2 regions of the Streptomyces sp. NPDC050509 genome follow, and region 2 is predicted to be linked to the other one. Evidence: riboswitches for the same ligand, from Rfam matches in the RefSeq annotation. Region 2 holds a riboswitch; the other holds the start of a gene.

Region 1 (11,366 bases), on a different contig from region 2:
ATCACCACCAGATCGGCGTCCTCGGGCACCTCCGCCGGGTCGAGCCGGAAGCCGTCGCCCGCCCGCAGCAGCACCCGGCCCACCTCGTGGCCCGCGTCCCGCAGCGCCGCCTCCGGCTCCGTGAACTGCGGGTGCACGACGACGGGTCTGCGGGCCGGCAGCGCCCGTGCGAGCAGGACGAACGCCTCCGCCGCCCCCGCCGTCAGCAGCACCCGCTCCACCGGCAGCCCGTGCCGTGCCGCGACCGCCGCACGCGCCGCGCGCCCGTCTGGATAGGCGGCGAGCCCGGTCAGCGAATCGGCGATCCGCGCGCGCAGCCAGGCCGGGGGCGTGCCCGTACGGACATTGACCGCGAGGTCGACCAGGCACGCGGCGCCGTCCCGGACCTCCGCGTCGCCGTGATGGCGCAGGTCGTAGCTGTCAGCGCGCGTAGACATGGCGGCCACCACTGTGATGATCATCGGATATGGCGGCGGGCCCGCAGGACCGGACCGCCGGCGGCAGGGGAGACGATCCCCGCTGGTGGGGTGCCATGCTCACGGTTCACTCTGCTCTCGATGGAGGGACGGTCCCGGACGGCCGGAGGGCCGGAGGGCCGAAGGGCCGGGGAAGGTGAGGGTACGGGCGACACCGACATCATTTCCGCCCGGGCCGGTTCCACTCCGACTGGCCCCTGTACGCCACCGCACAGGTGACCCGCCCCGGACCGGAAACCGGCCCGGAAATCGGACGGGATTTCCGTTTCGGTACGAGCAGACCCCCGCCGCCCGCGAGCGCCGCGGCCTCCGCGACGGACGCCGTCCCCACGGCGGCGAGCGCCGCCGCCGACGGATGCGGTACGGCGATCCCGGCCAGCAGCGCGGCCGGATAGCCCCGTACACGCACACCGAGCCGCGCCGCCGCCCCGGTGATCCCCGCCGCCCCCGCCTTCGTCTCGACCGTCGCCAGTTCCACGACGCGGGACGGGGCCAGTCCCGCCTCCCGCAGCGTCTCCTCGATCAGCCCGAGCACCTCGCCCACCGACGCGCCGTCGCGCGCGCCGACCCCCACCACGAGCGCCGCCCCCGGATCCTGATGTGCGCCGACCCCGTCCGATCGGCTATGCAAGGGCCCATGGCGGTCTTCGTCGCGCTCGGCGCGTTCCTCATGACGCTGTTCGGCGGCTGGACGGCGCAGCGCGTCACCGACCGGCGTCATCTCGTGCTGGGACTCGCCGGTGGGCTGATGCTCGGCGTGGTCGGCCTCGACCTGCTGCCCGAGGCGCTGCACGCCGCCGGTGAGGAGTTCCTGGGGGTGCCGCGGGCGCTGCTGCTCTTCGTCGGCGGATTCCTCGTCGCCCATCTGGTCGAACGGCTCCTCGCCGTCCGTCAGGCCGCCCACGGCGGCGACCCGCACGGCCCCGCCGGGCCCGGTCACACCCACGGCCACGGCCCCGGCAGGGACGGGCGCGTCCCCCAGGTGGGGCTGACCGCCGCCGCGGCCATGGTGGGCCACAGCCTGATGGACGGCATCGCCCTCGGCGCGGCCTTCCAGATCGGCGGCGGCATGGGCACCGCCGTCGCCCTCGCCGTCATCGCCCATGACTTCGCCGACGGCTTCAACACGTACACGATCACCAGCCTGTACGGGAACGACCGCCGCCGGGCCATCGCCATGCTGGTCGCGGACGCCCTCGCACCGGTCGTCGGCGCCGCGTCCACGCTGTTCTTCACGCTCCCCGAGGAGTTGCTCGGCAGCTACCTCGGGTTCTTCGGCGGCGCGCTGCTCTATCTCGCCGCCGCCGAGATCCTGCCCGAGGCGCACCACGACCACCCGGCCCGCTCCACGCTCCTGTGCACCGTCCTGGGCGTCGGCTTCATCTGGCTGGTCGTGGGGGTCGCCGGCTGACCCCCACGCCGTAAAGGCGTTCACCGCCCGTCCCTGCCCACCGCCTGTGCCACGAACCGCCGCGCCATCTCCGGCGTCGCCGCCCAGTGCGTGTGCAGATAGCTCGCGTGCACGCCGCCCCTGACGAACCCCTCCACCCGGCGCTCCGGATGCACCAGACCCCACGCGGGCTCCGCCCCGGCCCCCGGCTCCAGCACCGTCCGGTGGAACTCGTGGCCCCGTACCCGGGTCCCCGCCACCGCCAGCGCGCTGTCGCCGATCGCCACCGCCTCCCGGTAGCCCAGCGTCAGCCGCCCCGACATCCGGGCGTCGGCCGGCAGCACCCCGCACATCGGCTTCCCGTCCAGGGAGCGCGCCAGATAGAGCAGCCCGGCGCACTCGGCGGCCACCGGCGCGCCCGTGTACGCCAGCTCCGCCACGGCCTTGCGCAGCGGCTCGTTGGCGGACAGCTCCGGCGCGTACACCTCGGGGAAGCCGCCCCCGATCACCAGCCCCCGGGTGCCCGGGGGCAGCGCCTCGTCCCGCAGCGGGTCGAAGGGGACGACATCGGCGCCGGCCGCCGTCAGCAACTCGGTGTGCTCGGCGTACGAGAACGTGAACGCCGGCCCGCCGGCCATCGCGATCACCGGCCGCCCGCGCTCCGGGTCCACGACCGGCGCCACACCCGGCTCCCACGCCTCCGTGGCCAGCTCGGGCGCGCTGCGCGCCAGCGCCAGCAGCGCCTCCAGGTCGCACCCGGCCCTGACCCGCCCGGCCAGCTCCGCCATCGCGTCGAGCGCGTCCGTACGCCGCTCGGCCACCGGCACCAGACCGAGGTGGCGCGACGGCGTACCGACCTGGTCCGTACGCCGCAGCACCCCCATGACCGGCACCCCGGAGCCGTCCAGCGCGTCCCGCAGCAGCCGCTCGTGCCGGTCCGTGGCGACCTTGTTGAGGATCACCCCGCCGATCCGCACCTCCGGGTCCCAGGACGCGAAGCCGTGCACCAGCGCCGCCACGGAACGCGACTGCGACGAGGCGTCCACGACCAGCACCACCGGCGCCCGCAGCAGCTTCGACACCTGGGCGGTGGAGGCCAGTTCGCCCTGGTCGGAGGCGCCGTCGTACAGCCCCATCACGCCCTCGACGACCGCCAGGTCGCACCCCGCCGCGCCGTACGCGAAGAGCGGCCCGATCAGCCCCGGGCCGCACATGTACGCGTCGAGGTTCCGGCCGGGGCGCGTGACGCCACCCGAGGAGCCCGAGAACCCCGAAGAAACAGCCAGGGTGTGGTACCCGGGATCGATGTAGTCCGGGCCGACCTTGTGCGGGGAGACGGCGAGGCCGCGCTCCGAGAACGCCGCCATCAGGCCCGTCGCGACCGTCGTCTTCCCGCTTCCGGAGGACGGCGCGGCGATGACCAGACGCGGGACGTTCACCACTCGATGCCCCTCTGCCCCTTCTGCCCCGCGTCCATCGGGTGCTTGACCTTCGTCATCTCCGTGACCAGGTCCGCGAAGTCCATCAGCTCCTGCGGCGCGTTGCGGCCGGTGATCACCACATGCTGGGTGCCGGGCCGGTTCCGCAGCACCTCGATCACCTCGTCGGTCGACACCCACCCCCAGTGCAGCGGATACGCGAACTCGTCCAGCACGTACAGCTTGTGCGTCTCGGCCGCCAGATCGCGCTTGACCTGCTCCCAGCCCTCCCGCGCCGCCTCCTCGTTGGAGAACTGCGCGTCCCGCTGCACCCAGGACCAGCCCTCGCCCATCTTGTGCCAGGAGACGGAGCCGCCCTCGCCGCTCGCCCCGAGCACCTTGAGCGCCTGCTCCTCGCCGACCTTCCACTTCGCGGACTTCACGAACTGGAAGACCCCGATCGGCCACCCCTGCGTCCACGCGCGCAGCGCCAGTCCGAACGCCGCCGTCGACTTGCCCTTGCCGGTGCCCGTGTGGACGAGCACCAGCGGACGGTTGCGGCGCTGGCGGGTGGTGAGACCGTCGTCCGGTACGTTCTCCGGCTGTCCCTGCGGCATTAAGCGGCCCTCCTGGGGTCCCCGGTGACGTAACCCTCGCGGTGTCCGTCACTCCTCTGCTGTACGTCCCTGACCAGTCCGGCGATGCTGTCGGCCCGCAGCTCGTCCAGGGTGATCGCCGTCCCCGCCAGCTCGCCGGCGAGCGAGGCGGCCAGCCCGAGCCGTACCGGACCCGCCTCGCAGTCCACGACCACCGACGCCGTCCCGTCCGCCGCGTGCAGCCGCGCCGCGCGCGCCGCCAGCGCCACCGGGTCCGGGCCGCCCGTCGCCCGCCCGTCCGTCACCACCAGCAGCAGCGGACGGCGCGCGGGGTCCCGCATCCGCTCCACCCGCAGCACGTCGTGCGCCTTCAGCAGCCCGGCCGCCAGCGGGGTGCGCCCGCCCGTCGGCAGCGACTCCAGCCGGGCCGCCGCCGCGTCCACCGAGGACGTCGGCGGCAGCGCCAGCTCCGCGTCCTTCCCCCGGAAGGTGACCAGACCGACCTTGTCGCGCCGCTGGTACGCGTCGAGCAGCAGGGACAGCACCGCGCCCTTCACGGCGCTCATCCGCCGCCTCGCCGCCATCGAACCGGACGCGTCGACCACGAACAGCACGAGATTGCCCTCGCGCCCCTCCTTGGTCGCCTGCCGCAGATCGTCCCTGCGCACCACGAGACCGGGACCGCTGCGCCCGCGCGCCCGCTGGTGCGGCGCCGCCGCCTGCACGGTCGCCGCGAGATGCAGCTTGGTCAGCGCGCCCCGGGGCCGCCGCGACCCGGTCGTCCTGCCGCGCTCGGTACGGGCCCGGGAGCGGCGCCCTGCCGCGCCCTCGCCCAGCCCCGGCACGCTCAGCACCTTCGTGCGGAACGGCTCGGCGGACCGTACGGGGGCCTGCTCACCGGCCCCGGCGCGCGGCTGCCCGCCCTCGGGCTGTGTTTCTGGCTGGGCGTCCGTCTCCTGAGGGCCGGGCGTGTCGTCCTGCGCCGGACCGTCCTGCGCGGGCGTGTCGGGGGCCTCGGGGCCGCCGCGCGGCGGCTGCCCGCCCCCGCCTCCGGGCCCGTCGGGGCCGTCGGGATCCGGGTCCTCGCCGTCCTCGTCGCCCTGGAACTCCTCCAGCGTGTCGTCGAGCTTCTCCTCGTCGAGCCCCGGCGCGTCGAAGGGGTTACGGCGCCTGCGGTGCGGCAGCGCCAGCAGCGCCGCCTGCCGTACGTCGTCGGCGGTGACGTCCGTACGCCCCGCCCACGCCGCCAGCGCCGTCGCCGTCCGCGCCATCACGATGTCCGCGCGCATCCCGTCCACCTCGAAGGCGGCGCAGGTCGCGGCTATCTGACGCAGCGCCGTGTCCCCGAGGCGCACGCCCGGCAGCAGCGCGCGCGCCGCGACGATCCGCTCCCGCAGCGCGGTCTCCTCGCCGGCCCAGCGCGCCGCGAACCCGGCCGGGTCGTCGTCGTACGCGAGCCGCCGCCGTACCACCTCCACCCGCAGGTCGGGCTCGCGGGACGCCGCGACCTCCACGGTCAGCCCGAAGCGGTCCAGCAACTGGGGCCGCAGCTCGCCCTCCTCCGGGTTCATCGTCCCGACGAGCAGGAAGCGCGCGGCGTGCCGTACGGAGACGCCCTCGCGCTCGACGTACGAGGCGCCCATGGCCGCCGCGTCCAGCAGCAGGTCCACGAGGTGGTCGTGGAGCAGGTTGACCTCGTCCACGTACAGCACCCCGCGGTGCGCGTCCGCGAGCAGTCCGGGCTCGAACGCCTTCACGCCCTCCGAGAGCGCCCGTTCGATGTCCAGCGCCCCCACGAGCCGGTCCTCGGACGCGCCCACGGGCAGCTCGACCATCCGCGCGGCCCGCGCCTCGCCGGGGACGCTCCCGTGCGGACCGTCCGGATCGTGCGGACCGTCCGGGCAGCGCGGATCCGGCGCGGCCGGGTCGCAACTGAACCGGCACCCCGTCACCACCGGCACCTCGGGCAGCAGGGCGGCCAGCGCCCGTACGGCCGTCGACTTCGCCGTGCCCTTCTCACCCCGTACGAGAACGCCGCCGACCGCCGGACTGACCGCGTTCAGCAGCAGGCCGAGCCGCAGATCGTCCATCCCCACCACGGCGGTGAACGGAAAAGGGGTGCTCATAGGCTGATCGCTCCTTCGAATGACTCATCGATGACCGGACGGCGTCCCACGGTGCTCAGTCCTACGGTGCTCACGGGGCCCCCGGAGGGATGAACGGCAGCCCGGCCGGGGCGCCCTCCTCGATCAGGCGCAGCAGCGCGGCCGTGTCCGCGTGCTCCTCGACGAGGTCAGCGAGCAGATCGAGCTGCTCCTCGCGCAGCGCGCCGAAGCTCGTGTCCGGCGCTGGCACGAACCGCCGGCCGGCCGTCCGCGCCACCTCCGTCAGGAACCGCCGCCGGAACGCGTCGCTCTCCAGCGCCCCGTGCCAGTGCGTGCCCTGGACGGACCCGGCCCGGCAGCCGTCCAGCGCCCGCCCTTCCGAGTCCGTGACAAAAGCGTCCCCGCCGCGCACGTCCGCGACACCGTGATGGATCTCGTACCCCTCGACCCGCTCGCCGAGGGCCACCCCGACCGGCCGCGCGAGGGTCTTCTCCCGCTCGAACCTGACGCGTACGGGCAGCAGTCCGAGCCCGGCCACCTCACCCGCCCGGGACTCCACCTCGTCGTCGATCCGCTCGCCGAGGATCTGGTAGCCGCCGCAGATCCCCAGCACGGGGCGGCCCTCGGCGGCCCGCAGGGCCAGCGCGTCGGCCAGCCCGCGCTCCCGCAGCCACGCCAGCGCCCGCACCGTGCCGCGCGTGCCCGGCACGATCACCAGGTCGGCGTCGGCCAGCTCCTCGGGACGGTCCACGAACCGCACCACGACCCCGGGCTCGGCCGCCAGCGCGTCCACATCGGTGAAGTTCGACATCAGCGGTACGGCGCAGACCGCGATCCGCAGCACGTCCGCGCCGTACGGGGGAGCCACCACCGACTCGCGCACGGCGCCGCGCAGCGAGACCCGCAGACCGTCCTCCTCGTCGATGCCCAGACCGTGCCGGAAGGGCAGCACCCCGAGCGTCGCCCGCCCGGTCAGCCCCCGGAGCATGTCGAGCCCCGGCTCCAGCAGCGAGACATCTCCCCGGAACTTGTTGACGAGATACCCGGCGACCAGCGCCTGGTCCTCGGGGCTCAGCAGCGCGGTCGTCCCGAAGAAGGACGCGAAGACCCCGCCCCGGTCGATGTCCCCGACCACGACCACCGGGAGCCGCGCGGCCCGCGCGATCCCCATGTTCACGATGTCGGTACGACGGAGATTGATCTCGGCCGGGCTGCCCGCGCCCTCGCAGATCACGGCGTCGTACGTGGACCGCAGCTCCTCCAGGCACGCCAGCACGGGCCCGAGCAGTGCCTCCTGCCGTCCCCCGTGGTAGCCCCGGGCGCTCAGCTCCCCGACGGGCTTGCCCATCAGCACCACCTGGCTGCTGCGGTCGCTGCCCGGCTTCAGCAGGACGGGGTTCATCAGCGCGGTCGGCTCCACGCGCGCGGCCTGCGCCTGCATCGCCTGGGCGCGCCCGATCTCGGCGCCCTCGCGTGTCACGAACGAGTTCAGCGACATGTTCTGGCCCTTGAACGGCGCCACCTTCACGCCCCGGCGCACCAGCCAGCGGCAGATCCCCGCCGTGACGACGCTCTTGCCCGCGTCGGAGGTCGTGCCGGCGATCAGCAGCCCTCCGCCGAGCCCGGTGCCGCCGCTGTTCCGGCTCATCCACGCCTCCTGGTGGTCCCGGCCGCGCGCACCGCGCCGTACACGAGGCGGCCCGTGACACAGGCCGCGAGAGCGAGCACGTTGACCCGGCGGGCCAGCCGCACGGCGCGCTCGATGTCCGGGACCCCGACCGGGCGCCCCCTGCCGTTCAGGACGGGCCGGTGCTCCACCCGCCCGCCGTACGTGAGCGTCCCGCCGAGGCGTACGCCCAGGGCCCCGGCGAACGACGCCTCCACCGGGCCCGCGTTGGGGCTCGGATGGCGGTGCGCGTCCTGCCGTACGGCCCGCAGCGCGCCGCGCCTGTCCGCCCCGGCGGCGACGGCCAGCGCGGCGGTCAGCCGGGCCCCCGGCCACCCCACGACATCGTCGAGGCGGGCCGACGCCCAGCCGAACCGGCGGTAACGCTCGCTCTTGTGGCCCACCATCGCGTCCAGCGTGTTCACGGCGCGGAACCCGACGAGCCCCGGCGCCCCGGCGACCGCGCCCCACACCAGGGCGCCCACGACGGCGTCGGAGGTGTTCTCGGCGACGGACTCCACGACGGCGCGCGCTATCTGCGCCTCGTCCAGGGAGTACGGGTCGCGCCCGCACAGATGCGGCAGGCGCCGCCGGGCGCCTTCGAGGTCCCCGGCGGCCAGCGCCGCGCCGACGGCCCGCGCCTCGCGGCCCAGCGAGGTGCCCCCGACCACGGACCAGGTGGCGGCGGCGGTCAGCGCCACGGAGGCGGCGGGGCCGCGGCGTACCGCGGTGGCGGCCAGGGCCGCGGCCCCGGCGGCGCCTCCGGCGCAGAGCGCGGTGTGCAGCGCGCCCCAGCCGCGGTGGTCGTGCCACAGCGCGCGCTCGACGGCCCCGGCGGCCCGCCCGAAGGCGGCCACCGGATGTCCCCGGCGCGGATCGCCGAACAGCCGGTCGCCCAGCAGGCCGAGGGTGGCGCCGTACGCGAAGACCCGCTCGGCGGCAGGGGCGGCTGAACCGCCGCGCGCGGCGGAACCGCAGCCAGGCATGGCGAAGTGTCCTCACTCAGGGTCCGCGCCCCGGTTCGACGTACGTAGTGCGACGGCGAGAGTTCCTGGCTCCTGGAGGCGAGACTCACAGTGACAGTGGCGGGACCGCGCCGGATTCGCACCGGCTTCCTCTACTGCCGTCGTCAATGGCCTCGGAAGTCCACCACGCCGTGCAACACCCGTCAACTCATCCTTGACCTGCGACGGGACAGTGTGCGGAGCCCCACATCGGACCGGTCGGCCGATGCGGGGCTCCTCTGAGGGCCGCTCGTGGGCTCAGGCCACGATGAGACTGATCCCGTACGCGACGGCCCCGACGCAGAGCGCGAAGCACAGGTAGGCGCCGGCGCGGGCCGCGAGGGGTGCGGAGCCGGTGGCGGGGGTGGAGGCGGCGGCCGAGGTGCCGGCCGGGCCCTGGGGGGCCGTGGAACCCCGCTTGGCGAGGCCCACGATGCCGAGGGTGAAGAGGCCCACGAGGGCGACGGTCGCCACGAGGCTGACGCCGAAGACGGAGCCGAGTGCTGCCCAGTCGATGTTCATACGGTCGCTTCCTTACACCGTGGCGGGGCGGGCCGGCTCGCCGGTCTGGCCCGGGGTGGTGGCCGCGGGGGCCGGGATGGTGGTCGAGAGGTCCTGGCCGGGGGCGCCCGCCGGGGGAGGCGGGGTGACGGCCGCGATGGCGGTGGTCACCACTCCGGCCGGCTCGGCGGCGAGGTCGGTGTCCGTGTCGGCGCCGGTCCCGGCGGTGACGTTGGTGTGGTCGACCGGACGGCGGCGCGAGGCGAGCCAGATCCCGGCGGAGCCCGCGACCAGCAGGACCGCGACGACGGCGATGCCCCAGGTGCCCTGGCCGGTCAGGAACTCGGCGCCCGCGGCGACCAGACCGGCGGCCGGCAGCGTCAGCCCCCAGGCGACGAACATCCGGGTGGCGGTGGACCAGCGCACCACTCCGCCCTTGCGGCCGAGCCCGGCGCCCATCACGGCACCGGAGCAGGACTGCGTGGTGGAGAGCGAGAAGCCCAGGTGCGAGGAGGCCAGGATGACCGTCGCTGCGCTGGTCTGGGCGGCGAAGCCCTGCTGCGGCTGGAGGTCGGTGAGGCCGGTGCCCATGGTGCGGATGATGCGCCAGCCGCCGAGGTACGTGCCGAGCGCGATGGCGATCCCGGCGGAGACGATGACCCACAGGGGCGGGTTGGAGCCGGGGGCGAGGACGCCGCCGGTGACCAGGGCGAGCGTGATGACGCCCATGGTCTTCTGCGCGTCGTTGGTGCCGTGGGCCAGCGAGACGAGCCCGGCGGAGGCGATCTGCCCGGCCCGGTAGCCCTTGGCGGTGGCCTTGTCGTCCGTGTCGCGGCCGATCCGGTACGTCAGCTTCGTCGCCAGCAGGGCGGCGAGCCCGGCGACCACGGGGGCGGCGAGCGCGGGGATCAGGACCTTGGTGACGACCACACCGCCGTTGACGCCGGAGGCGCCCACGGACATCAGGGTGGCGCCGATCAGGCCGCCGAAGAGCGCGTGGGAGGAGCTGGACGGGAGTCCGAGCAGCCAGGTGAAGAGATTCCACAGGATGGCGCCGACGAGCGCCGCGAAGATCACTTCAGTTCTGATGCCCTGTTCGTTGATGAGCCCGCCGGAGATCGTCTTGGCGACCTCCACGGACAGGAACGCGCCGACGAGATTCAGGACCGCGGACATACCCACCGCGACCTTGGGCTTCAGAGCGCCGGTCGAGATGGTCGTCGCCATCGCGTTGGCGGTGTCGTGGAAACCGTTCGTGAAATCGAACACGAGAGCTGTCACGATCACGATCGCGAGCAGCAGCGTGATGTGTTCCATTGACCCAGGACCCAGGCAATCGTTCGACGTCGGTGGCCTCGGTGAACGTAGGGAGTCAGAGTGAACGGAAGATGAACTGGGCGGGTCTACGGAGTGACCCACTCCGTGGAGATGTCCGCGACGCCTGGCAGGATCGGCGTATGACGGATGAGCGGACCGGCGAGCAAGGTGAACTGACCGGCGGACAGGGTGAGTCGGCGGTCGAGCGGGGCGCCCTGGAGCGGGCCTGGACGGAGCTGGTCGACACCGCCCGGAGAACGGCGGCGGAGGGGCTCGTCGTCGGCACCTCCGGCAATGTCTCGGTGCGGGTCGGCGAGCTGATTCTCGTCACCCCGAGCGGAGTGCCGTACGACCGGCTCACCCCCGGCGACGCGATCGCGGTCGACCTCGCGGGACGGCAGGTGCTCGGCACCCTCACCCCCACCAGCGAACTCCCTCTACACCTGGCCGTCTACCGCGACACGTCCGCGACGGCCGTGGTCCACACCCACGCCGTGCACGCCACCGCGGTCTCCACCCTCGTCCCCGAGCTCCCCTTGATCCACTACATGGCGGCGGCCCTCGGCGGCCCGGTCCGCGTCGCCCCGTACGCGCTGTACGGCTCGGAGGAGCTGGCCCGCGGGATGTGCGAGGCCCTGGAGGACCGTACGGCCTGCCTGCTGCGGAACCACGGCACGGTGGCGTACGGCGACACCCTCGCCCAGGCGTACGACCGCACCGCCCAGCTCGAATGGATGTGCCAGCTCTGGCTCACGGCGAGCGCGGTGCCGGGACACCGGCCCTCGCTGCTGTCGGAGGAGCAGGTCCGGGAGGTGGGGGAGAAGCTACGGGGCTACGGCCAGCGGAGCTGACCCCGGGACGGGCACCGGTGCGCGGGCCCGCAGGCCGTGGCG
Region 2 (11,366 bases):
AGGAGTCGCTCGCGCGCGCTGCCCTTGCGTTCCGAGGTTGACAGGATCACTCCCACAGTTTATCCATTGGAAAAGAAATTCGGCGGCCCCGTGTTGCTTCACACATGGTCGCAGTCAGCTCGCAACGGCGGAGGATCGGCTATGGGGCCTGCTCATGTGGTCGGCGCGGCGGTCATCGACGGGTCGGGGCGCGATCCCGGAAACGTCGACATCACTGTCGAGAGCGGCACCACCTCGACGAATCCACAGCGACCCTGATGGCGCGCTCGCCAGGTTGCCCTGGCTGTTCTCCGACCCCACCAACGCCGTCCTCGTCATCCAGGCCGGCCAAATTGTGAAGGACCTCAGATGAGCACCATGTGGCAGGGCTGCCTCGCCCACACCGACTACTTCGAGATGCGCTCCAGCGGTGGGCACGACTACGGCGTCTGGGTCACCACGCCACCGAACTACGACCCTGTCGCCGCGCAAGCGCCTGTCGTGTACGTGCTCGACGGCAACTGGACCGTGGGCATGACCGCCCCACTCATCATCACCCAACTGGACTTCATGCAGCCGATTCAGCCCTACGTCCAAGTCAGCGTGGGTTACGCGGGCGAGGACGCAGAGCACTGGGAGCGGTTGCGCAGCCGAGACCTCCTGCCCCCCGGCGAACCCCTCGCGAAGGAGTTCATCGATGCGGTGGAGACGGGGGTGCAGACGGGCGTGACGTCTCGCGAGCGAGCTGACGCCTACCTCGCTGAACTGAACGACACCCGCGGGGATGTGTTCCTGAACTTCCTTACCGCCGAACTACACCCGCGGATCGAACGCGAATACGGCACAGCCCCGAGCGGTCACGGTCTCTTCGGCTATTCCCACGGCGGACTCTTCGGTCTCTACGCCTGGCTCAACGGCGGCACGTTCTTCGACAGTATCGGTGCGGGCAGCCCCGGCATCATCAGTACGGACAGTCAGGTCTTCGCCCAGCTTCAAGCAATGGGTGACACCCTGCCTGCTACCAAGCTTCACGTGACCTTCAACGACCGAGAGATCCTCGGAGACCTGGCGGTCTACCAGAATCTCGCGAAGAACGCGGCCACGTTCCTTCACCGCCTCACCTCACGCAGCGGATCCGTCACCAGCGCGGTCATGCACGAAACGCACGTGACTGGGCTGCAGGCATCGTTCCTCAGCTACCTCAGGACCTGCCGTGCCCAGTAAGCCTGGACGCCGCGGCTCTGCCTGACCGGCGCGCGAAACTGATCCGGTCGGCCGTGGACGGTCTGGGTTGAGCGAGTGAGGGTCACATGTCAGGCGGTGGCGTCCGGCCGGGTGCTGGTGAAGGCGACGAACGCGGACCATGGCTCGGCGGCGACGCGGAGTATGGGGCCGGGGGCGGCCTTCGAGTCGCGGATATGGACGGCGGTGGGAGCGAGGGCGACTTCTACGCAGTCTCCGCCGCCGGGCCCGCTGTAGCTGCTTTTGAACCAGGCGACTTCCACGCAGTCCCCACCATCCGAGCCGCTGTGGCTGCTCTTGAACCACGCCAGGTGGGAAGGCCGGTTCGTGGAGTCGTTGGTGTTCATAGCTCTCCTGCCATGCGCTCGATCAGGCGTGCAGACTCCTCTACGTTCAGCGCCTGCGTACGCAGCTTGCCATAGCGCAGTCCGAAGGTGCTGACTGTTGCGGCGCCGGTCACGACCAACCCCACGTCCTGGGATTCGATGTACCCGACCTGGCGATGTTCCAGGGTCTCCAACAGCACCATAGGGCCGCTGAGTCCCGGGTGGAAGCTACGTTCCAACGGCATAACTTGGATCTCGACGTTGCGCGCTGCGCCCTGCTTCAGAAGGTGTTGAAGCTGCTCCTTCTTCACCATTGCGCTGCCCGCCATGTTGGTCAATGCCAGTTCACCGATGATGAAACACGTCTCCACCATGGGCGTGCGTGTGAGCAACCTCTGGCGGCTGAGCCTGGCCTCGACGTTCTGCTCGATCACCTCGTCGCTGAGCGGAGGGCAGTGTGCTGTGAAGAGCGCCCGCGCGTACTCCTCTGTCTGGAGCAATCCGGGGATCATCAACGGATCGCATGAGAATCGGCTCACTGCCTCCAACTCGATCTTCGCGAAGTTCTGGAAGAACAATGGCAACTTGGCCAGGTCCACGAGCTCCTGAAGCACCGCCAGCGTTCCGGCCGCCTTCAGTACCGTCTCCGCCGCATCTGTGAACGCCGACTTCGCCGGTCGCCGACCCTGTTCGATCGAGGCGACCTGCTCGTACGAGTAGCCCACCGCGTCGGCGAGTTCCTGCTGGGTCAGGCCCACCCGGTCGCGGTGGAGCCGGACCATTTTTCCGTAGCCGACCCAGATGCCCGGGCGGTCGTCGTCCTGGGTCCGTTGCTTCTTCTGGCTCTTACGGCTGGTTCCCATATGCCTCACACTCCATCGTGCGTGCCGATGCGTGAATGACCTTCCTTGCGCAACGCGCCGCGCCCCGGCCCCGTCACGGGCCGCGACCCGTACAGAACCCGGGGGCGGTCCGTACCAGCGCGTCAGGTACGGACGTCTGCCCTGGTCACGCTATACGGGTGACGGGACGGTTACCGTATGAAGTCGGAAATTCCCCCCGCCGCCGTCTCCACAGGACTGGCCACGCCGCCCGAACTCGGCGCCCCGCCGGCCTTCTCGCCGCTCTTTCCGCTCTCCCGGATCAGGCTCAGTTCCAGCCATCGTGGTGCACGGCTGGCCCGGTTGCTCTGTGCTCAGCAGCTCGACGCATGGGACATTCCGCGTACCGTTCCCGCCTCCGGCGCGGTCTCCGCCGTCGTCGCCGAGCTGGCCGCCAACGCCGTGACCCACGGCCGTCCCCCTGGACGGGACTTCGAGGTGCGGCTCGGGCTCGGTGCCGACCGGGTGCGGGTCGAAGTGATCGACACCCGGCCCGACCGGCTGCCCCGGGCGCCCGGGGCCTTCCCGTCGCCCGCCGCGGACTCGACCGGTGGGCGGGGGCTGTTGCTGGTCGCCGCGTATGCCGACCGGTGGGGGTGGGGCGTACGGGATCCGTACACCAAGACCGTCTGGGCGGAGGTGGGGTATCGCGCGGCCGAGTATTTCTTCCTCCCCGAGGGGGAATGAGCCGTTGGCCTTCGTGGCACAGACGTTGAGGCGGAGCACGGTTTCCGTGCCCTTGGCGTGACGGCGTGGTCGGCGTTTTCGCCCCGTCACGGGAACGGCCCGCCGGAAGTACCGGCGGGCCGTCCTGTGCGAGCGGGTGCGGAGCGTGATCAGTCGCGCTGCGCGTTCGCCGGGAGCTTGCGGAGCTTCATGTTCTCCGCGGTGTCCGAGCCGAACCCGTAGTCCAGGATCTTCGCCGCGTCGCCGTACCGGTCGGTGCTGTTCAGGACCGTGCCGACGAGGGTCTTGTCGCCCCGGGTGGCCGCGAAGACCAGGCATTCGCCCGCCGGGGTCGTCGTACCGGTCTTGATGCCGATGACGCCGTCGTACGAACCGAGCAACTGGTTGGTGTTGTTCCAGGTGTAGTAGCGCGTACGGCCGTTGGCGGCCGGGGCCTCAGCCTTGTACTGCTTGGTCGCGACGGCCGTACGGAAGGTGTCGTTCGTCATCGCGTGCTGGGCCAGCTTCGCCAGCTCGGTGGGGGTGCTGGAGTCGGTGCCCACGCCGTCGAAGGAGTCGAACTCGGTCTTCGGCAGGTAGAGCTCGTCGGCCTTCGCGTTCATCTGCGAGACGAAGGACTCGGCCCGCTCCTCGGTGGTGGCGCCGGTGCCGAAGGTGTCGGCGAGGGCGTAGCCGGCGTCGGCCCCGGAGGGGAGCAGCGACGCGTAGAGAAGCTGACGGACGGTGAGCTTGTCGCCGGTCTGGAGATCGGCGGTGCTGGTGCTGTGCTCGGTGACGTAGTCGCGGTACTCCTGCTTGACGGGCACCTGGCGGTCCAGGTCGACGCCCTTGTCGAGCACCACGTACGCGGTCATGATCTTCGCCGTACTGGCCATGGGGCGGACGGTGTCCGCGTCCTTGCCGTAGAGCGTCTCGCCGCTGTCGCCGTCCAACAGGGCGGCGCCCTTGGCGGAGACCGTGGGTTCGGGCTGCGCGGCGGCGGCGGTCTGGGCGACCAGTGGGGAGAGCGCGAGCAGCGCGCCACCGGCGACGGCGGCGGCCCTGCGCTTGGTCAGTATCTTGGCAGTCAAGAGGAAATGCTCCGTCTCTGCATTGCTTGTGGTGGAACTGTCGTGCTGAAGGGGCCCGTGGGGTGTGAGTGGCCCCTACACGGAAAACGTGCTGACCGGGTCGGTTGGTTGCGTTCAACCTTGTAAAGATCCTGGGGAACCTGTTCGAGGGCCGGTCATCGGGACGATTCCGGTGAACCGCCGAACCAGGGTGACCCCGCTCGGTCAGTATGGGCAGATCATGGATACTCACATCAGTCCCACGCAGCGGCTGGCCCTGGTCACCGGCGCCAACAAGGGCATCGGGTTCGCGGTCGCCGAAGGGCTCCTCGGGATGGGGATGACGGTCTACCTCGGTGCCCGCGACACGTACCGCGGGACCTCGGCCGTCTCCACCCTGGCCGCGCGTGGATACGACGCGCGATTCGTCCAGCTCGACGTCACCGACCAGGCGTCGGTCGACGCGGCGGCCCAGACGATCGCCCGCGAGGCCGGCGAGCTCGACATCCTGGTCAACAACGCCGGGGTGCTCGCCACGCCCATCCACGCGCCGAGCCGGACCTCGGTCGACGAGGTGCGCGCCACCTACGAGATCAACGTGTTCGGCGTCGTGGCCGTGACCAACGCGATGCTGCCGCTGCTCCGCCGGTCCCAGGCCGCGCGCATCGTGAACCTCACGAGCAACCTCGGCTCGGTGTCCCTCGCCGCGTCGAACCGGGCCTTTCCGCAGTTGCTGGCCTACAACTCCTCGAAGGCCGCGCTGAACGCCCTCACCGTCACGTACGCCAACGAGCTGCGCGCCGAGCGGATTCTCGTCAACGCCGTCTCACCCGGATCCGTGGCGACCGACCAGAACGGGCACGCGGGCGCGCTGACCGCCGCGGAGGGGGCCCTGCTCCCCATCAGGATGGCCACCCTGCCGGCCGGCGGCCCGACGGGAACGGCCGTCACCGCGGACGAGGACCTGAGCCAGCATCCGCTGCCCTGGTGAACGCACCGGGGCCGGGGCCGGGGAAGGCCCGGGGCGGGGGAATCCCTCTGCTCCGGCCCCCAGCCCCTGCCCCGGCCCCGAACTCACCCCGGCCGTACGACTAGAAGTCGTCGTCGAAGCCGACCGTGCCCTCCACCGCCACCTGGTAGGCCGACGGGCGGCGCTCGAAGAAGTTCGTCAGCTCCTGGACGCCCTGGAGCTCCATGAACGCGAACGGGTTCTGCGATCCGTACACCGGCGGGAAGCCGAGGCGCTGGAGCCGCTGATCCGCGACGCACTCCAGGTACGCGCGCATCGACTCCGTGTTCATGCCCGGCAGTCCGTCGCCGCACAGGTCGCGGCCGAACTGCAGCTCCGCCTCCACCGCTTCCTTCAGCATGTCCGTGACCTGCTGCCGGAGCGCGTCGTCGAACAGCTCCGGCTCCTCCTTGCGGACCGTGTCCACGACCTCGAAGGCGAAGTTCATGTGCATGGTCTCGTCACGGAAGACCCAGTTCGTGCCGGTGGCCAGGCCGTGCAGCAGGCCGCGCGAGCGGAACCAGTAGACGTACGCGAACGCCCCGTAGAAGAACAGGCCCTCGATGCACGCCGCGAAGCAGATCAGATTCAGCAGGAAGCGGCGCCGGTCCGCCTGCGAGTCCAGGCGGTCGATCTTCTCCACCGAGTCCATCCAGCGGAAGCAGAACTGCGCCTTCTCGCGGATCGACGGGATCTCCTCGACCGCGTCGAAGGCCGCCGCGCGGTCCTCCGGGTCCGGGAGGTACGTGTCCAGCAGGGTCAGATAGAACTGGACGTGCACGGCCTCCTCGAAGAGCTGGCGCGAGAGATAGAGCCGCGCCTCCGGGGAGTTGATGTGCTTGTAGAGCGTGAGCACCAGGTTGTTCGAGACGATCGAGTCGCCCGTCGCGAAGAACGCGACCAGCCGGCCGATCATGTGCTGCTCGCCGGGGGACAGCTTGGCGAGGTCGGCGACGTCGGAGTGGAGGTCGACCTCCTCCACCGTCCAGGTGTTCTTGATCGCGTCGCGGTAGCGCTCGTAGAAGTCCGGGTAGCGCATGGGGCGGAGCGTCAGCTCGAAGCCCGGGTCCAGGAGGTTCTTCCGCGCTGATTCGGTGGACGTCATTACTGGCAGGCCTCGCAGGACTCGGGGTTTTCCAGGGAGCAGGCGATCGCCTCGTCGGTCGGGGTCGCCTGTACGGGGATGGGGGTGGGGGCGGCTGCGGGGGCCGGCGCCGACTGCCCGCCGGCCGCCCGCGCGATCCGGGTCGCCGGGCGGGACCGCAGGTAGTACGTCGTCTTCAGCCCCTTCTTCCAGGCGTACGCGTACATCGAGCTGAGCTTCCCGATGGTCGGCGTCTCCAGGAACAGGTTCAGGGACTGGCTCTGGTCCAGGAACGGTGTACGCGCCGCCGCCATGTCGATCAGTCCGCGCTGCGGGATCTCCCAGGCCGTACGGAACAGCTCCCGTACCTCCGCCGGGATCCAGGTGAAGCCCGCCACCGAGCCGCTCGACTCGCGCAGCGCCTCGCGCGTCTGCGCGTCCCAGACGCCGAGCCGCTTCAACTCGTCCACCAGGTAGGAGTTGACCTGGAGGAACTCCCCTGAGAGCGTCTCGCGTTTGAACAGGTTCGAAACCTGCGGCTCGATGCACTCGTACACACCCGCGATCGACGCGATGGTCGCCGTCGGCGCGATGGCGAGGAGGAGCGAGTTGCGCATGCCGGTCTTCGCCACCCGGGCGCGCAGCGCCGCCCAGCGCTCCGGCCAGTTCAGCTCCACGTCGTAGTGGTCGGGGTGGAGCACCCCGCGCGCGGCCCGCGTCTTCGACCAGGCGGGGAGCGGGCCGTCGCGCTCGGCGAGGGCGCAGGACGCCTCGTACGCCGCGAGCATGATCCGCTCGGCGATCCGGGTGGAGAGCGCGGCGGCCTCGGGGGAGTCGAAGGGCAGCCGCTTCTTGAAGAAGACGTCCTGGAGGCCCATCGCGCCCAGGCCCACCGGGCGCCACTTGGCGTTGGAGCGGCCCGCCTGCTCGGTCGGGTAGAAGTTGATGTCCACGACCCGGTCGAGGAAGGTCACGGCCGTGACGACGGTCTCGTCCAGCCGCTCCCAGTCGATCTCGCCGGTGGCCGCGTCCACGAACGCGCCCAGGTTGACCGAGCCGAGGTTGCAGACGGCCGTCTCGCCGTCGTCCGTGACCTCCAGGATCTCCGTGCAGAGGTTGGAGGAGTGGACGGTGTGGCCGGGCTCGGCGGTCTGGTTCGCCGTACGGTTCGACGCGTCCTTGAAGGTCATCCAGCCGTTGCCGGTCTGCGCGAGGGTGCGCATCATCCGGCCGTACAGCTCACGGGCCTTGATGGTCCTGCGGGCGAGACCGTCGGCCTCCGCCTTGCGGTACGCGGTGTCGAACGCGTCGCCCCACAGGTCGACCAGCTCCGGCACGTCCACCGGCGAGAACAGCGACCACACGCCGTCCGACTCGACCCGCCGCATGAACTCGTCGGGGATCCAGTGCGCGAGGTTGAGGTTGTGCGTACGGCGCGCGTCCTCGCCCGTGTTGTCCCGCAGTTCGAGGAACTCCTCCAGGTCGGCGTGCCAGGTCTCCAGGTAGACGCAGGCGGCGCCCTTGCGCCGGCCGCCCTGGTTGACGGCCGCGACGGAGGAGTCGAGGGTCCGCAGGAACGGGACGATGCCGTTGGAGTGGCCGTTTGTCCCCCGGATCAGTGAACCGCGCGAACGGATACGGGAGTACGAGAGCCCGATCCCGCCCGCGTGCTTCGAGAGCCGCGCCACCTGGTGGTAGCGGTCGTAGATCGAGTCCAGCTCGTCCAGCGGCGAGTCCAGCAGGTAGCAGGACGACATCTGCGGGTGGCGGGTGCCGGAGTTGAAGAGCGTGGGGGAGGAGGGGAGGTAGTCCAGCCGGCTCATCAGCCGGTAGAGCGCGGCGACCTCTTCCAGCGCGTGCGCGCTCTCGTCCTCGGCGAGACCGGCGGCGACCCGCAGCATGAAGTACTGGGGCGTCTCGATCACCTGACGGGTGAGCGGATGCCGGAGCAGGTAGCGGCTGTAGAGCGTACGCAGCCCGAAGTAGCCGAAGCGGTCGTCGGCGTCCTGGTCGATCAGCGCGTCGAGCCGGTCTGCGTGGCGCGTCACGAAGGCGGCCGTACGGTCCGCGATCAGGCCCTCGCGCTGCCCGACGGCGATGGACGCGGAGAACGACACGGCGCCCTGGGACGCCGCCTCGTCGGCGATCGTACGGGTGAGCAGCCGGGCGGCGAGACGGGAGTAGACCGGGTCCTCGGAGATCTGTCCGGCCGCCGCCTCCGTGGCCAGCTCGCGCAGCTCGGCCTCGTCCGAACGGGCGTTGCGGCCACGCAGTGCGGCGGCGGCGATCCTGCCCGGGTCGGCGTCGGGCAGATCGGCGGTCAGCTCGGTCAGGGTCCGCAGCAGCGCGGTGCCGGGGGCGTCGGCCTGCCCGGCGGCGGGCGCCGCCCCGTGCTCGGACTCTGCCTCCGAGACAACTGAAACCGGATCCGCTGGCGCGATGGTCACGTGGTGCTCTCCCTCGCTCGGCTCTGGGCCACGAGGAGGCACGGGTCCGCGCGCACGGACGTACCCATGCCCTTGCGGGGAGGCACACCGCGCCGCGTCCACCGGCCCAACCGCGAGGCCCGGACGTCTGGGCGTCCGGTTCGGTCGAGCCGGACGCACTGCCGGCAGGTGTTCGGACTGGAGGGCACGACAAAGCGCGCCACAGTACACCGTTGCGGGACAGTTCCGGATTCACACCGGATTCCCCTGCGTCGACAGCGAGGTCGAGCATACATCTGGGGGGCGCGCGGTGCGCCACCCCCCAGATGTTGTGTCGTGCGTCGCCGCGGTACGAGTTCAGCGGCGGGCTCGGCGAGCGCTCGGTAAGGGCTCGGCGAGCGTTCGGCCGGCGCTCAGCAGCAGCGGAACCCCTCGCGCGGGTCGGCCTCACGGGCGTCCGTGCGGCTGCGTTCGAAGGCGCGGCGGGTCATGACCTGGCCGGCCGGGTCACCGGCGGTGGCGTGGGCCACGTAGCGCTCGTACGCCGACTCGCCGGTGAACTCCCGCACGTACCAGCGGACCCGCCGGGCCACGTGCCGTACCCGCTCCGCCCGGCTCCGGGGCCAGGTCATGCCGGGCCCGTCCCCGCCGGGACGCTCTCCCGCGCCGTGGCCTCGGCGGCGGCCAGCTCCGCCTTCTCCTCCTTGGTGGGGATCATGCCGGCCGGGGCGACGATCCTGGACTCGGTGTACGGGGTCTCCACCAGCCGGACCGACTCCGGATCGCGGATCGCCTTGAAGCAGACCCGTCCCGCGTCCGCGATGACCACGAGGATGAGGACCGCGAAGAGGGCCGAGAGCACCCCGTCCACCGTGGAGTTGGTGACGACGGTGTGCATGTCGTCCATGGTCTTGGCCGGGGCCAGCACCTCGCCCCGGTCGATGGCCGACTGGTACACGTCGCGCTGGGTGAAGAATCCCACCCTCGGGTCGCCCGAGAAGATCTTCTGCCAGCTCGCGGTGAGGGTGACGGCCGCGTCCCAGGCGAGCGGTACGGCTGTCACCCAGGCCCACTTCAGGCGGCCGGACTTGACCAGGAGCGTGGTGCAGACGGCGAGCGCCACGGCCGCCAGGAGCTGGTTGGCGATGCCGAAGAGCGGGAAGAGCTGGTTGATGCCGCCCAGCGGGTCATGGACGCCGACCCAGAGGAAGTAGCCCCAGCCGCCGACCACGACCGCGCTGGCGAACCAGACGCCCGGCTTCCAGCTCACCTGGCGCATCGGCTTGTACACGTTGCCGAGCATGTCCTGGAGCATGAAGCGCCCGACGCGGGTCCCCGCGTCGACCGTGGTGAGGATGAACAGCGCCTCGAACATGATCGCGAAGTGGTACCAGAACGCCTTCATGGCGGTGCCGCCGACGACGGACGAGAAGATCTCCGCCATGCCGAGGGCGAAGGTCGGCGCGCCGCCGGTACGCGACAGCAGGCTGGTCTCCTCGACGTCCTTCGCCGCCTGGGCGAGTTGGTCGGGCGAGATGGTGAAGCCGAGGTTGGCGACCGCCTGCGACGCGGAGTCGACCGTACCGCCGATGACACCGGCCGGGGAGTTGACCGCGAAGTACAGGCCCGGGTCGATGATGCAGGCGGCGATCAGCGCCATGATCGCGACGAACGACTCGGTCAGCATCGCGCCGTAACCGATCATCCGGATCTGCGTCTCCTTCTGGACCATCTTCGGCGTCGTGCCCGAGGAGATCAGGGAGTGGAAGCCCGAGAGCGCGCCGCACGCGATGGTGATGAAGACGAACGGGAACATGGACCCGGCGAAGACCGGGCCGTCACCGCGGCTCGCGAACTCGGTGACGGCGTCCATCTTCAGCGTCGGGAGCGCGATGGCCACGCCCAGCGCCAGCAGCACGATCGTGCCGACCTTCATGAAGGTCGACAGGTAGTCGCGCGGCGCCAGCAGCATCCACACCGGGAGTACGGAGGCGAGGAAGCCGTACGCGATCATCCAGATGACCAGGGTGCCGGCTTCCAGCGTGAAGGTGTCGGCGAGCGAGGACTCGGCGACCCAGCCGCCCGCCACGATGGCGAGCAGCAGCAGCGCCACCCCGATGAGCGAGACCTCGGTGACCCGCCCGGGGCGCAGCACCCGCAGGTACACGCCCATGAAGAGGGCGATCGGGATGGTCATCGCGATGGAGAAGACGCCCCACGGCGAGTGCGCCAGCGCGTTGACGATGACCAGTGCCAGCACGGCCAGCAGGATGATCATGATCATGAAGACGGCTATCAGCGCGGCGGCGCCGCCGAAGGGGCCGATCTCGTCCCGGGCGATCTGGCCGAGGGAACGGCCGTCACGGCGGGTGGAGAAGAACAGCGTCACCATGTCCTGGACGGCGCCGGCGAAGATGACGCCCGCGACGATCCAGATGGTGCCGGGCAGATACCCCATCTGCGCGGCGAGTACGGGGCCGACCAGGGGCCCGGCGCCCGCGATGGCCGCGAAGTGGTGGCCGAAGAGCACGCGCCGGTCGGTGGGGTGGAAGTCGACCCCGTTGTCGAGCCGTTCGGCCGGGGTGGCCCGGGTCTTGTCGACCTTGAGGACCCGGTTCGCGATGAAGCGCGAGTAGAAGCGGTAGGCGATCGCGTACGAACCGAGGGCGGCGGCCAGCATCCA

Evidence for each region. A riboswitch is a leader RNA that binds a small molecule or an ion and turns the genes downstream of it on or off. The one in region 2 is predicted to bind cobalamin.
Region 1: linked by a shared signal. The riboswitch ahead of ACIBJC_RS30450 (cobalamin biosynthesis protein) and the one ahead of ACIBJC_RS16550 (ribonucleoside-diphosphate reductase subunit alpha) in region 2 are both predicted to bind cobalamin.

What each region holds. Positions count from the first base shown of each region.
Region 1 is NZ_JBITHL010000012.1:58,601-69,966, reverse strand. Features, by position in the region: gene cobC (Rv2231c family pyridoxal phosphate-dependent protein CobC) at 1-437, opposite strand, end outside; gene ACIBJC_RS30480 (cobalamin biosynthesis protein) at 637-1,107, opposite strand; gene ACIBJC_RS30475 (ZIP family metal transporter) at 1,114-1,887, shown strand; gene ACIBJC_RS30470 (cobyrinate a,c-diamide synthase) at 1,908-3,308, opposite strand; gene cobO (cob(I)yrinic acid a,c-diamide adenosyltransferase) at 3,302-3,901, opposite strand; gene ACIBJC_RS30460 (putative cobaltochelatase) at 3,901-6,006, opposite strand; gene ACIBJC_RS30455 (cobyric acid synthase) at 6,077-7,633, opposite strand; gene ACIBJC_RS30450 (cobalamin biosynthesis protein) at 7,630-8,637, opposite strand; cobalamin riboswitch at 8,674-8,794, opposite strand; gene ACIBJC_RS30445 (hypothetical protein) at 8,914-9,177, opposite strand; gene ACIBJC_RS30440 (anion permease) at 9,190-10,473, opposite strand; gene ACIBJC_RS30435 (class II aldolase/adducin family protein) at 10,614-11,324, shown strand.
Region 2 is NZ_JBITHL010000005.1:227,825-239,190, forward strand. Features, by position in the region: gene ACIBJC_RS16510 (TetR/AcrR family transcriptional regulator) at 1-56, opposite strand, end outside; gene ACIBJC_RS16515 (alpha/beta hydrolase) at 349-1,203, shown strand; gene ACIBJC_RS16520 (DUF397 domain-containing protein) at 1,293-1,568, opposite strand; gene ACIBJC_RS16525 (Scr1 family TA system antitoxin-like transcriptional regulator) at 1,565-2,410, opposite strand; gene ACIBJC_RS16530 (ATP-binding protein) at 2,588-3,115, shown strand; gene ACIBJC_RS16535 (D-alanyl-D-alanine carboxypeptidase family protein) at 3,265-4,185, opposite strand; gene ACIBJC_RS16540 (SDR family oxidoreductase) at 4,406-5,155, shown strand; gene ACIBJC_RS16545 (ribonucleotide-diphosphate reductase subunit beta) at 5,256-6,278, opposite strand; gene ACIBJC_RS16550 (ribonucleoside-diphosphate reductase subunit alpha) at 6,278-8,704, opposite strand; cobalamin riboswitch at 8,850-8,992, opposite strand; gene ACIBJC_RS16555 (YbdD/YjiX family protein) at 9,097-9,315, opposite strand; gene ACIBJC_RS16560 (carbon starvation CstA family protein) at 9,312-11,366, opposite strand, start outside.